One region of the Vibrio algivorus genome, then DNA from elsewhere that is predicted to be linked to it. Evidence: predicted binding sites of a transcription regulator. Region 1 holds the regulator's gene; each other region holds the start of a gene.
What was found. Region 1 encodes PurR, which represses purine synthesis genes. Its sites were predicted from a motif close to TNANGNAAACGTTTNCNTNA; they were not measured.
Positions count from the first base shown of each region.

Region 2: purT (formate-dependent phosphoribosylglycinamide formyltransferase) is a predicted target of PurR. The motif match lies at 998-1,017, and genes of this name have one in related genera.
Region 3: guaB (IMP dehydrogenase) is a predicted target of PurR. The motif match lies at 1,221-1,240, and genes of this name have one in related genera.
Region 4: glpX (class II fructose-bisphosphatase) is a predicted target of PurR. The motif match lies at 1,405-1,424, and genes of this name have one in related genera.

Region 1 covers NZ_BSPV01000004.1:248,082-251,267, reverse strand. Annotated here, with positions in the region: gene elyC (envelope biogenesis factor ElyC) at 6-803, shown strand; gene purR (HTH-type transcriptional repressor PurR) at 1,018-2,022, shown strand; gene QQJ93_RS06870 (ABC transporter substrate-binding protein) at 2,145-3,186, shown strand, end outside.
Region 2 covers NZ_BSPV01000004.1:528,385-531,570, forward strand. Annotated here, with positions in the region: gene cdd (cytidine deaminase) at 14-904, shown strand; gene purT (formate-dependent phosphoribosylglycinamide formyltransferase) at 1,091-2,266, shown strand; gene QQJ93_RS08175 (thiopurine S-methyltransferase) at 2,348-2,992, opposite strand; gene ihfA (integration host factor subunit alpha) at 3,072-3,186, opposite strand, start outside.
Region 3 covers NZ_BSPV01000009.1:47,992-51,177, forward strand. Annotated here, with positions in the region: gene xseA (exodeoxyribonuclease VII large subunit) at 1-1,024, opposite strand, end outside; gene guaB (IMP dehydrogenase) at 1,373-2,836, shown strand; gene guaA (glutamine-hydrolyzing GMP synthase) at 3,043-3,186, shown strand, end outside.
Region 4 covers NZ_BSPV01000005.1:76,745-79,930, reverse strand. Annotated here, with positions in the region: gene QQJ93_RS08665 (1,4-dihydroxy-2-naphthoate polyprenyltransferase) at 1-65, shown strand, start outside; gene rraA (ribonuclease E activity regulator RraA) at 207-737, shown strand; gene zapB (cell division protein ZapB) at 917-1,159, opposite strand; gene glpX (class II fructose-bisphosphatase) at 1,482-2,489, shown strand; gene QQJ93_RS08645 (helix-turn-helix transcriptional regulator) at 2,660-3,186, shown strand, end outside.

The DNA.
Region 1 (3,186 bases):
TTAAAATGTTTGAATTGAAAAAATTAATTGGTGCTCTGCTTATGCCTTTGCCTGCCTTGTTGATTATAGGTTTTATTGGCTTATTTCTTATTATGTTCACCTACAAACGCGGCTTAGGGTGCTTATTCACTTTTGTTTCTTTAATGGGGATCTTTCTATTTTCTTTCCAACCCATTTCGACCTCATTATTGAAACCAACTGAGCGTGCTTATAAAGCTTTTGTGCCAGTAGATGGCGCCATTGACTATGTCATGGTATTAGGAAGTGGCCATATTGTTGATAACGATATTCCAGCAACTTCGGAACTATCTCGCAATGGTTTGATGCGTCTTGCGGAAGGTATTCGTATTTTACACCTCTACCCTGGAGCAAAATTAATTTTGTCTGGTTATAACGGTGGCACATCGGTAAGTAATGCACGAATGATGGCGAATGTTGCTGTTTCATTAGGCGTAGCAAAATCCGATATCATTCTATTAGAAAGTGCTCAAGATACTTGGGATGAAGCGCATCAAGCGGCAGGTTTTGTTGCTGATAAACGTATGGTACTGATCACCTCTGCCAGTCACATGAAACGTGCTATTGGTGAGTTTAACAAAGCAGGACTTGAACCTATCCCTGCACCGACCAATTACTTAGCTTTTGATGATATTAAACAGCCATGGGATAAATATTCTCCACAAGCGAAATATCTAGAGCAAAGTGAACGTTATTGGTATGAGCAGCTTGGTCGATGGTGGTCTTCTTTACGCGACACACTAAGTAACCAGAAGAATTCCGGTACGGCTACAACGTTAGAGTAACGAGATAATACGCGAGCAATCGATAACGTTGCTGCTAACGTGCGGTATTTGTTTTGTCATAAAAATGCCATATCTGATTGTCAGTCATGGCATTTAAGACTAAAATCGTAGTTCATAAAATACAGAATAAAATTAAGTCGCTGATTAAAGGCGACTTTTATCTTTTTAGATTAGAATAAATCCGGCGAAGACGTCGGCATAAAGGAAATTCACTATGGCTACAATTAAAGATGTCGCACGTATTGCAGGTGTTTCTACCACCACAGTGTCACATGTCATCAATAAGACTCGTTTTGTTGCAGAAGCAACTCAAGAAAAAGTCATGGCCGCAGTGAAAGAACTGAATTATGCCCCAAGCGCTGTTGCCCGTAGTCTGAAATGCAATACCACTAGCACCATTGGTATGTTAGTAACGCAGTCAACTAATCCATTTTTTGCCGAAGTAGTAGATGGCGTAGAAAGCTATTGTTACCGCAAAGGTTACACTCTGATCCTTTGTAATACTGGTGGCCGTGCAGATAAACAACGTGATTATATTCGTATGTTAGCTGGCAAACGTGTTGATGGCCTTTTAGTGATGTGTTCAGACTTAGATGCTGATTTACAAGAGATGCTAGATGGTCACCCAGATATTCCTAAGGTCGTCATGGATTGGGGCCCAGAAAGCTCTCAAGCAGATAAGATCATCGATAACTCTGAAGAAGGTGGCTATTTAGCAACTCGTTACCTCATGGCTCAAGGTCACAAAGATATTGCTTGTCTAAGTGGTCACTTCGAAAAAGTTGCCTGTAAAGAACGCATCTCTGGCTGCAAACGCGCATTAGCGGAAGACGGTTTAACGCTTCCAGAAGAGTGGTTACTTGAAGGTAACTTTGAGTGTGATACCGCCGTGATCGCTGCAGATAAAATTCTTGCTATGGAGAAAAAACCAACCGCCGTTTTCTGCTTTAACGATATTATGGCACTCGGCTTAATGAGCCGCTTACAAGAAAAAGGCATGAAAGTACCAGAAGATATTTCGGTTATTGGTTACGATAACATTGATATTTCACCTTACTTCTCACCACCTTTAACGACAGTTCACCAGCCAAAACGTCGTCTAGGTAAGAATGCGGTAGAGATTTTATTAGAGCGTATTAAAGATAAAAATCATGCTAAGCAGACATTTGAGATGTTCCCTGAGATTATTGAACGCTCTTCGGTAAAAACATTGAAATAGTAGTATTCTTAGCCGAGTAACGAATAACTAAACCAGCGCTGATGTCGTTGGTTTTTTTATTGAAATTTTTTAGGCGGATCATCTGTCTATATTGATATACCTAACTTTGTATAAGGATATACATGAAACGTCTGCTACTTAGCTTCATTTTGATCACTCTGCCACTGCTTTCTTCTGCTAAAGATATCTCCATTAGCCAGTTAGATTGGCAACAAGTTGAACAACGAGCAAAAGGACAAGATGTTTACTTTAATGCTTGGGGTGGTAGCCAAGAGATTAATGACTATCTTCGTTGGGTAGCAAAGCAAGTAAAACAAAAGTATGGCATTGAACTTCACCACGTTAAGGTCACTGATATTTCCGAAACCACCACTCGCCTGCTCGCTGAAAAAACTGCTGGAAAACATTCTGGTGGTAGTGTCGATATGGTGTGGATCAATGGTGAAAATTTCAAATCAATGAAGAATAACCAATTACTCTACGGCCCTTTCGTTTCAAGCTTGCCAAATTGGAAAAAAGTCGACTCTAGTCTCCCTGTCACTAATGATTTTTCTGAACCAACAGAAGGATTAGAAGCGCCGTGGGGGGTGGGTCAATTAGTCTATATTCATGATCAGAAAAAGTTACCGACACCCCCACAGTCAGCACAACAATTATTCGATTATGCAAAACACCACCCTGGGCGTATTACCTACCCTAAGCCACCTCAGTTTCATGGCACTAGCTTTTTAAAAGCCTTACTTATCGAACTTTCTGATGAAAAGAGCGCGCTATCTAAGCCCGTTGATGAAGACTCATTTACTCAAGTAACTCAACCTTTATGGGATTACTTAGATGCTATTCAACCTTATTTATGGCAACAAGGCCGCCAATTCCCAACCACTCAACCTGAAATGCTGCAATTGCTCGATGATGATCAAATTGATATTGCTCTTACCTTCAACCCAAATGAAGTTTTTTCAGCCCAAGCAAGCGGTAAGTTAGCCCCAACAACGAAAACCTATGCATGGAAAAATGGCGCATTGTCTAACATTCATTTTCTTGCCATCCCATGGAACGCTAATGCAAAAGAAGGGGCATTAGTCGTAATTAACTTTCTACTCAACCCTCAAGCACAATCACGTAAAGGTGATATCAATGTCTGGGGAGACCCATCAGTATTGC
Region 2 (3,186 bases), 280 kb from region 1:
ACAAGGAAACCTAATGACTCAACATATTAATCCAAAATCTGTAGCGCACTTACCTACAGAGCTTGCTGATCGTATTGTTTCTCAAATGCAAACAGCTGATTTCAGTGGTCACTTCTCCGCAACGGATTATCAAGCATTGTTATCGCAATCAGGCATGACTGACACAGAATTTAAACTCGCCTTACTGCCTATCGCGGCTACTCGTGCTTATTGTGAAATTTCCAACTTCCACGTTGGTGCTATCGCAGAGGGTTTATCTGGAAACATCTACTTCGGAGCAAATATTGAAATTGCTGGAGTGCAGTTAAACCAAACGGTTCATGCAGAACAATCGGCAATCAGCCATGCATGGATGAAAGGTGAAACAGGGCTAAAAAATATCACCATCAACCACACACCTTGTGGTCACTGCCGCCAATTTATGAATGAATTAAATGGTATTGAAAACCTATCCATTCAACTTCCTGAGCGCCCTGCCTATCGATTAGCGGAATTGTTACCTGAATCATTTGGTCCTAAAGATTTAGGTATCGAAGCTCGCTTAATGGATAACCAACAACACAGTTATCAGTTTGATAGCGACAATGCTGCTATTATCTCTACTATAAAAGCACTAAATAACAGCTATGCGCCATACAGCAATAATCACAGTGGTGTAACATTGAAGACACAATCAGGGGCTATTTATTCTGGTAGTTATGCAGAAAATGCTGCATTTAATCCAAGCCTTCCTCCACTACAGGTTGCGATTAACCTATTATTATTAGCTGGTGAAGATCTAGCCAATATTGAATCCGTGGTACTAGCAGAGAATGCAAGTGGAACCATTAGTCACTTGGCAGAAACACAATCTACACTGGAAGCGATTAACCCCGACATCACGATTGATTATTTATCCATCTAAATACAGATATTAAAGCAATGGTGATAAACCGTCCGTAAACGACCTTCAATATAGTTTACGGACTTTTTATTAAAAGAAATTCTCCCTAACTTGTTGCGCAAACGTTTGCCTACCTTTAAAATCACGCCAATTAATTACCTACTTAATACGTGGGTATCAAAGTAGATCTGTTATAGGAATAAAGACATGTTTGGAACGGCGACCTCTCCTTCTGCCACAAAAGTACTTCTACTTGGTTCAGGTGAACTAGGTAAAGAAGTAGCCATTGAATGCCAACGTTTAGGCTTGGAAGTCATTGCACTAGATCGCTACGCCAATGCTCCGGCGATGCAAGTTGCCCACCGAAGTTATACTGTTGATATGTTAGATGGCGAGACAATTGAGGCCATAATCAACCAAGAAAAACCAGATTACGTTGTTCCTGAAATTGAAGCGATTGCTACTGACAAGCTGGTTGAGTTAGAACAAAAAGGCGTCACGATTGTTCCAACAGCAAATGCAACAAAGCTAACTATGAACCGTGAAGGTATTCGTCGTTTAGCAGCAGAAGATCTTGGCGTTACAACCTCTCCTTATCGTTTTTGCGATACTTATGAAGAATTCAAACAATCAGTAGAATTTGTTTCTATGCCTTGTGTGGTAAAACCAATCATGAGCTCATCAGGTAAAGGTCAAAGCATCATTAAGAGCAAAGCGGATATGGAATCTGCATGGCAATACGCGCAAGAAGGTGGCCGTGCTGGAGCGGGTAGAGTTATCGTTGAAGGCTTTGTCGATTTTGATTATGAAATCACTCTACTTACTGTTCGTGCTGTCGATGGTGTGCATTTTTGTGCTCCGATTGGACACAGGCAAGAAGATGGTGATTACCGTGAATCTTGGCAGCCACAAGCAATGTCGCAAGCTGCATTAACTGCCGCAGAGCAAATGGCTGAGAAAGTGGTAAACGCTTTGGGCGGTTATGGGTTATTTGGTGTCGAGCTTTTCGTCAAAGGTGATGAAGTAATTTTCAGTGAAGTATCCCCTCGCCCACACGATACCGGCATGGTGACATTAATTTCACAAGAGCTATCAGAATTCGCCCTACATGTTCGTGCCTTTACTGGTTTACCAATTAATAGTATTACTCAATACGGGCCAAGTGCTTCCGCGGTAATTCTCGCTGAAGGGTGTTCACAAAATATTAGTTTCACAGGGTTACAAGAAGCACTTGCTGCACCGCAAACTCAAGTTCGTCTCTTTGGTAAACCGGATATTGATGGTCGTCGTCGTTTAGGGGTTACGCTGACACGACGTGATAATGTTGAAAATGCAATTTCTGATGCCGTTAAAGCTGCTAGGAAAGTTAACGTCAGCTTCTAGTTACTTCTCGTTGCTCGTTGCTCGTTGCTCGTTGCTCGAAAATAATATCGATTCCATTATTTTCGAGCAACAATAACAAAATTATGACTCAAGCAACCAGACTTCTTCGGCAAAGCGAGACAGCCCTTGTTTGATTCTTGGATGTTCACTATCACCATCATCACGATTTAAATGAGTCACTTTATACCCTGCAAATAAGCTTTCAATTTCTTTAGCAGGTACGCTAAACGGTGGCCCTGACATTTCAGATTGGTCATAATCCAATGTCACTAACAAAATTTTCCCACCTGGTGCAAGTAATGACTTAATACGTTCAGCATAAGCAACACGTAAGTCAGCCGGCAGTGCAATTAAAGCTGCACGGTCATAGATGCGATCAAATTGCGTCAATGGCGCAGTGAAGAAGTCTCCGGCATAAATAGACAACTCATCGAACTGGTACAACTCATGCTGTCCATTAAGCGGTGTAACCATTGGGGTATAAAAGTGCTCAGCAAAAAAGGCACGTACCGCAATATTGCTAAGTTCAACCCCTGTCACTTCATTATGTTTTTGCGCAAGCCAAACCAGATCTTCTGTTTTTCCACATAACGGAACGAGAACAGAATGATATCGATCAGCAGATACAACTTCCCAATAGTTAATTAAAAGTGGATTTACATCTTCTAAATGAAAACCAATTTTATTTTCTGCCCATTTATTATGCCAAAATTCTTGATCTTGCATTATTCACCTATAAAACGTTTGATAATAAAAAGGCCACCTCAATAGGGTGACCTTCTTTCTTCCAGTGACTTACGTGTTTTTATTTTTCTATCTTAATATTTTCAACACGAGCTTTCAGTTTTTGCCCTGGTCGGAATGTTACAACACGACGAGCAGAAATTGGAATATCTTCACCAGTTTTAGGGTTTCGTCCA
Region 3 (3,186 bases), on a different contig from region 1:
CTAATTGGTTTCTTGATTGTGCCAATTTCCGAGTTAAAGCTTGTTGCATACGCGAAGAAAGGTCATCTAACTTTTGACTTTGTTTTTCTAACTGGTAGCGAGGATGCTGCTTTTCTAATGCAAATTGTAGTCGATTGAGCTGCGTTTTTTTCTGATGGCTATAATGACGCCAGGCACTCATTAACGCTTGTTGCTTGCTTAAAATGGTTTGTGCTTTATGACTATTATCTCGGCTAACTAATTCTGCCGCAGCAGATGGTGTCGGTGCACGAACATCTGCAACAAAATCGGCAATGGTGACATCAACTTCATGGCCAACTGCACTGACAATCGGGATCTGGCTTGCGGATATGGTTCTTGCCACTATTTCATGGTTAAAACACCATAGATCTTCTAGTGAACCACCGCCTCGTCCTACAATTAAAATATCGCATTCATTACGGCTGTTCGCTCGACCAATCGCTTGAGCAATTTTAAATGCGGCGTCTTCGCCCTGTACCGTAGTAGGGTAAATAATGACTGGTAGGCTAGGATCACGACGCTTCAAAACATCTAATATGTCATATAAAGCAGCGCCAGTTTTAGAAGTGATAACGCCGATGCGTTTGGGATTAGCGGGTAACGGTTTTTTTAGATGCTGAGCAAATAACCCTTCACCCGCTAATTTCATTTTTAATTCATCGAACATTTGTTGTAAGCGACCATCGCCTTCAGGCTGCATATTTTCGACGATAAGCTGATAGTCGCCACGTGGTTCATATAAAGATAAACGGGCTTTAACGAGAACTTGATTACCATTAAGCGGTTTAAAGCTCACTCGTCGGTTATTACCTTTAAACATGGCACACTTAACTTGAGCTCGTGTATCTTTTAAAGAGAAATACCAATGACCAGAAACGGGCGCTGAAAAGTTCGATAGTTCACCAATAAGCCATACAATGCCCATCTCATTTTCAAGTAGCATTCTGACTTCGGCATTTAAACGAGAGACGGTAAAAATATTGGGATTAGAATGTAGAGTCATCGGTCGCCATTTTTAGATCAAAAAGAGGTAAGCAATCGATTTTATTATAGCGTTAGTTGGATTTTGAGCCTAATTAAGTTGTCGATTATCTGAGAAAAAACACATTTAATAAGCTCAATAAACAAACGATTTTTAACCATATTTTTTATCGATAAATTTATTGATGAAAATATCATAAAGAAACTAACAAAAACGTCTAGTCAAACGATTGCGTGAGGCGTATAATCCCGCTGCAATATCAAATCCCAAATTCATTTTGTTATGCGAAACGATGAAATGAGTTTATCGCGGAGAGCTAAAGCTCAATGCGGGATTTATTCCTCCAAAACTCTTATGTGAGATATTGCAATGTTACGAATCGCTAAAGAAGCTTTAACGTTTGATGACGTACTGCTCGTCCCAGCACACTCTACTGTTCTTCCAAATACAGCTGATCTTCGCACTCAGTTGACCAAAAAGATCACCCTTAATGTCCCAATGATCTCTGCCGCTATGGATACGGTAACAGAAGCTCGTTTGGCTATTGCTCTAGCTCAAGAAGGCGGAATCGGTTTTATTCACAAGAATATGTCGATCGAGCAACAAGCTGAAGAAGTTCGCTTAGTAAAAATTTACGAAGCGGGTGTGGTTAGCAATCCTGTGACTATCCGTCCTGATGAAACCATTGCTGATGTGAAAGCATTAACCGAGAAACACGGTTTTGCTGGTTTTCCTGTTGTGACAGAAAGTAACGATCTTGTTGGTATTATTACCGGTCGTGACGTGCGTTTTGTAACCGATTTAACGAAAACCGTTGAACAAGTGATGACACCAAAAGATCGCCTGGCTTCTGTTAAAGAAGGCGCATCAATGAGTGAAGTTCAACAATGCATGCAAGCACATCGAGTTGAGAAAGTATTAGTAGTAAATGATGCTTTCCAACTTTCTGGCATGATCACCGCAAAAGATTTCCAAAAAGCAGAACGTAAACCTAACGCTTGTAAAGATGAGCGTGGCCGTTTACGTGTTGGTGCTGCCGTTGGTGCGGGTGCTGGTAATGAAGAACGTGTTAAAGCGCTAGTTGAAGCGGGTGTTGATGTACTATTGATTGATTCTTCTCACGGTCATTCTCAAGGTGTTCTTGATCGCATTAAAGAAACTCGTGCTCTATATCCTGATCTGCAAATCATCGGTGGTAATGTAGCAACGGCTGCTGGTGCTCGTGCACTCATTGATGCCGGTGTAGATGCGGTTAAAGTCGGTATCGGCCCTGGTTCTATTTGTACTACTCGTATCGTAACGGGCGTAGGTGTTCCACAAATTACTGCGATTTCAGAAGCGGCTAGCGCAGCAGCTGAATTTGGCATTCCTGTGATTGCTGATGGTGGTATTCGTTTCTCTGGTGATATCTGTAAAGCGATTGCCGCTGGCGCATCTTGCGTGATGGTGGGCTCAATGTTCGCAGGTACTGAAGAAGCACCGGGTGAAGTCATTCTTTTCCAAGGCCGTTCTTACAAGTCTTATCGTGGTATGGGCTCACTAGGCGCGATGTCTCAAGGTTCATCAGACCGTTACTTCCAATCGGATAATGCGGCAGACAAGCTAGTGCCAGAAGGTATCGAAGGTCGCATCGCTTATAAAGGTCGTCTAAAAGAAATCATTCATCAACAAATGGGTGGTTTACGTTCAAGCATGGGCTTAACTGGCAGTGCAACTATCGAAGATATGCGTACTAAAGCCGAATTTGTTCGTATTTCTGGTGCCGGCATGCAAGAGTCGCATGTGCATGATGTACAGATCACCAAAGAAGCACCTAACTACAACAGAATGTAAGTTTTGAATCTATGGGTAAAGTGAGTCATTCGATGAAGCTTTACCCTGATAATATTTTAATGGTGCGAGTGATTGAGTTTAGATAAAGAGGAACTAGTCTTTTCGAAACTCGAAACTCGAAACTCGAAACTCGAAACTCGAAACTCGAAACTCGAAACTCGAAACTCGTACCACACCCACTTTGATTAGATTATTAGAGAACACTAATGACAACCAATATCCATGCTGAACGCATTTTAATTTTAGATTTTGGCTCTCAATACACCCAATTGATTGCTCGTCGTATCCGTGAAATCGGTGTGTACTGTGAATTGTGGAGCTGGGATGTAGACGAAGCGGATATCCGTGAA
Region 4 (3,186 bases), on a different contig from region 1:
ATATGGTGAAATGTGCCTTTATCACCAATATCGTATTTTCAATTGTTATGGTTTTAGGCCAATAACACTCTGTTCAGGACGATTACCCTGATGAGATCAAAGTCTTTTCAGGAAATTGTCCTTTGTCATTGCAAAGCAATAATGACCCTATATACTCGTTAGTCATGTACTCTTAACCATCCTCCGCAAGCAAAGAGAAAACCACTATGGAATATAATACCTCTGCACTGTGTGATATTTACCAAGACCAAGTTGATGTTGTTGAGCCTATGTTCAGTAATTTTGGTGGCTTAACCTCATTCGCAGGCCAATTAACCACAGTGAAATGCTTTGAAGATAACGGCATTATTCGTTCTATTTTACAAGAAGATGGTACTGGTCGAGTGCTATTAATTGATGGCGGCGGCTCACTGCGTCGTGCACTGATTGATGCTGAGATTGCCGCGTTAGCAGAAGAAAATGACTGGGAAGGCCTAGTGGTTTACGGCTGTGTTCGTGAAATTGATGACTTAGAAGAAATGGAAATTGGCATTCAAGCCATTGCTGCTATTCCTGTCGGAGCCACTCAGAACAACATCGGTGAAGTCGATGTACCGGTCAACTTTGGTGGGGTTACCTTCTTACCTGAAGATCACCTTTATGCCGACAATACTGGTGTGATCATTTCTCAAGAACCGTTAGATGTTGATCTAGAGTTAGATGAAGAACTAGACGACGTTGAGCCTTTAAACCGTTAATCTCATCTCCTCAAATTCTTATAAACAAAAAAACAGAGCTCAATCGGCTCTGTTTTTTGTTTATCTACTGCTATCTATACCCAAAGTCATTGGAGTTGCAGTGAGGAGACAAGTGAATGAACACTGACAACAAAACTGCAGCTTCAAGTATGACGGGTATAAAACGATAATAGCTTTAATTATTCAACGTCATCCATTTTACCAAGTAGGTTACGGATACGCTCTTGCCATGCTTGCTGCTCTTGGCGCATCGCTTGAGTTTGTTGTTCTAACTCTTCACGACCTTCGCGTAGTTGACCGGCTTCTGAAGCTAGTTGTTGATTCTTTTCTTTAAGCTCGTCAACTTCCATTTGTAATAATGCAATAGTATCTACCGCGGTTTGAATTTTTGCTTCTAGCTGTTCTAATACTTCGAAAGACATCTCTGATACCTATAAAATGATCATGGTGAGCAATAAAGCTAACCCAAGGTCACGCCCTATCACGTTTGTTACCCTCATTCTACTCAGCTTCGTTGTAAGCGCCACCGTCTTATTTAACTATTTTTGTTCGGTTGCGCAAAAAAACAGCAAAGCTAACTCAATTATGACATTAGCCCGCATATTGACTCCCTTTAATGAGCTCTATGAAGACCTCTGTAGCTATCGTTGCGTAATGATCCAACCAAAAAAGCAAACGTTACCGTTCTGGCTGTGCTAAAATGCGCCGCATAATTTTCTTCCCTTTGTTTTATTTGGAGTCAGTATGAAACGCGATTTAGCATTGGCATTTTCTCGAGTCACAGAAGGTGCTGCGCTTGCCGGATATAAATGGTTAGGCCGAGGCGATAAGAACGCAGCCGATGGCGCTGCAGTAGCCGTAATGCGTACCCTACTGAATGACACAGAAATCAGCGGTGAAATTGTTATCGGTGAAGGTGAAATTGATGAAGCACCAATGCTTTATATTGGTGAGCAAGTTGGCCTAGGTGGCGATGCAGTCGATATCGCGGTTGACCCAATCGAAGGCACCCGTATGACCGCTATGGGTCAGTCGAATGCACTAGCAGTACTGGCAGCAGGCGAAAAAGGTAGCTTCTTAAAAGCTCCTGATATGTATATGGAAAAACTTGTCGTGGGTCCTGGTGCTAAAGGTTGTCTTGATCTTTCTAAATCGGTTGAAGATAACATCTTAAATGTCGCTAAAGCACTTAATAAGCCACTCAATGAACTGACTGTTATCACTTTAGCCAAACCTCGCCATGACGAGATTATCGCTAAAATTCAACAAATGGGTGCTCGTGTTTTTGCCGTGCCAGATGGTGATGTTGCAGCTTCTATTTTAACTTGTATGCCAGATAGCGAAGTGGACATGATGTACTGCATTGGTGGCGCACCTGAAGGTGTTGTATCTGCGGCAGTCATTCGTGCATTAGATGGTGACATGCAAGGTCGTCTACTACCTCGTCATGAAGTTAAAGGGGATACTCCAGAAAACCGCACTCACGGTGAATTAGAATTACAACGTTGCGCCGAAATGGGTGTACAAGCAAATGTGATCTTAAAAATGGATGATATGGCGCGCAGTGATAATGTAGTCTTTGCTGCAACCGGTATTACCAAAGGTGACCTACTTGAAGGTATCACTCGTACAGGAAATATCGCAACCACAGAAACCTTAGTGATTCGTGGTAAGAGCCGTACGATTCGTCGCATCAAGTCGATTCACTACCTTGAACGTAAAGATGATGAAGTAAGACAGCACATCTTATAATTCGAGTTTACTTGGGTATAGCTTACAAACGCAACTTTCGGGTTGCGTTTTTTATTCTCCTTACAAAGGATTTTAGAGTATGTTAAGCATTTGCTTTATTTAATTTTTGCGCCATCATATAGCCAAGTGACTTCCAAAACGCGGCACAATACAGCCCCCAAAGGCAATCAATGAAAAGCAGCGATAAAATTCTCCATAAAATAAAGCGTGAAGGAAAAATTACCGCGCGCCAACTGGCCGATGAGTTATCGATCACCAGCATGGGTGCACGCCAACATCTACAAGCGTTAGAAGATGAAGGGTTACTAAACCACTCCGACATTAAAGTCAAAGTGGGACGCCCAGCCCGTCACTGGTCTTTAACCCAAAAGGGCCATGACCAATTTATCGATCGCCACCAAGATCTTAGTATTGATATCATCAACGCTATTGGCCACGCCTATGGCCAACAAGGGATTGAAAAGGTTACCGCCCAGAGAGAAGCAAAAATTCTCCAGCGCTATCAGCAAAATTTATCCCAATGTTCTAGTACCGAACAAAAACTACAAACTTTAGTTCAATTGCGAGAGCAAGAAGGTTACATGGCGGAGCTTGAAACTACAGAGACTGGATATCAACTCATTGAAAACCATTGTCCAATTTGTCATACCGCGAAACAATGCCCAGCATTGTGTCAATCAGAGCTGAATATCTTCCA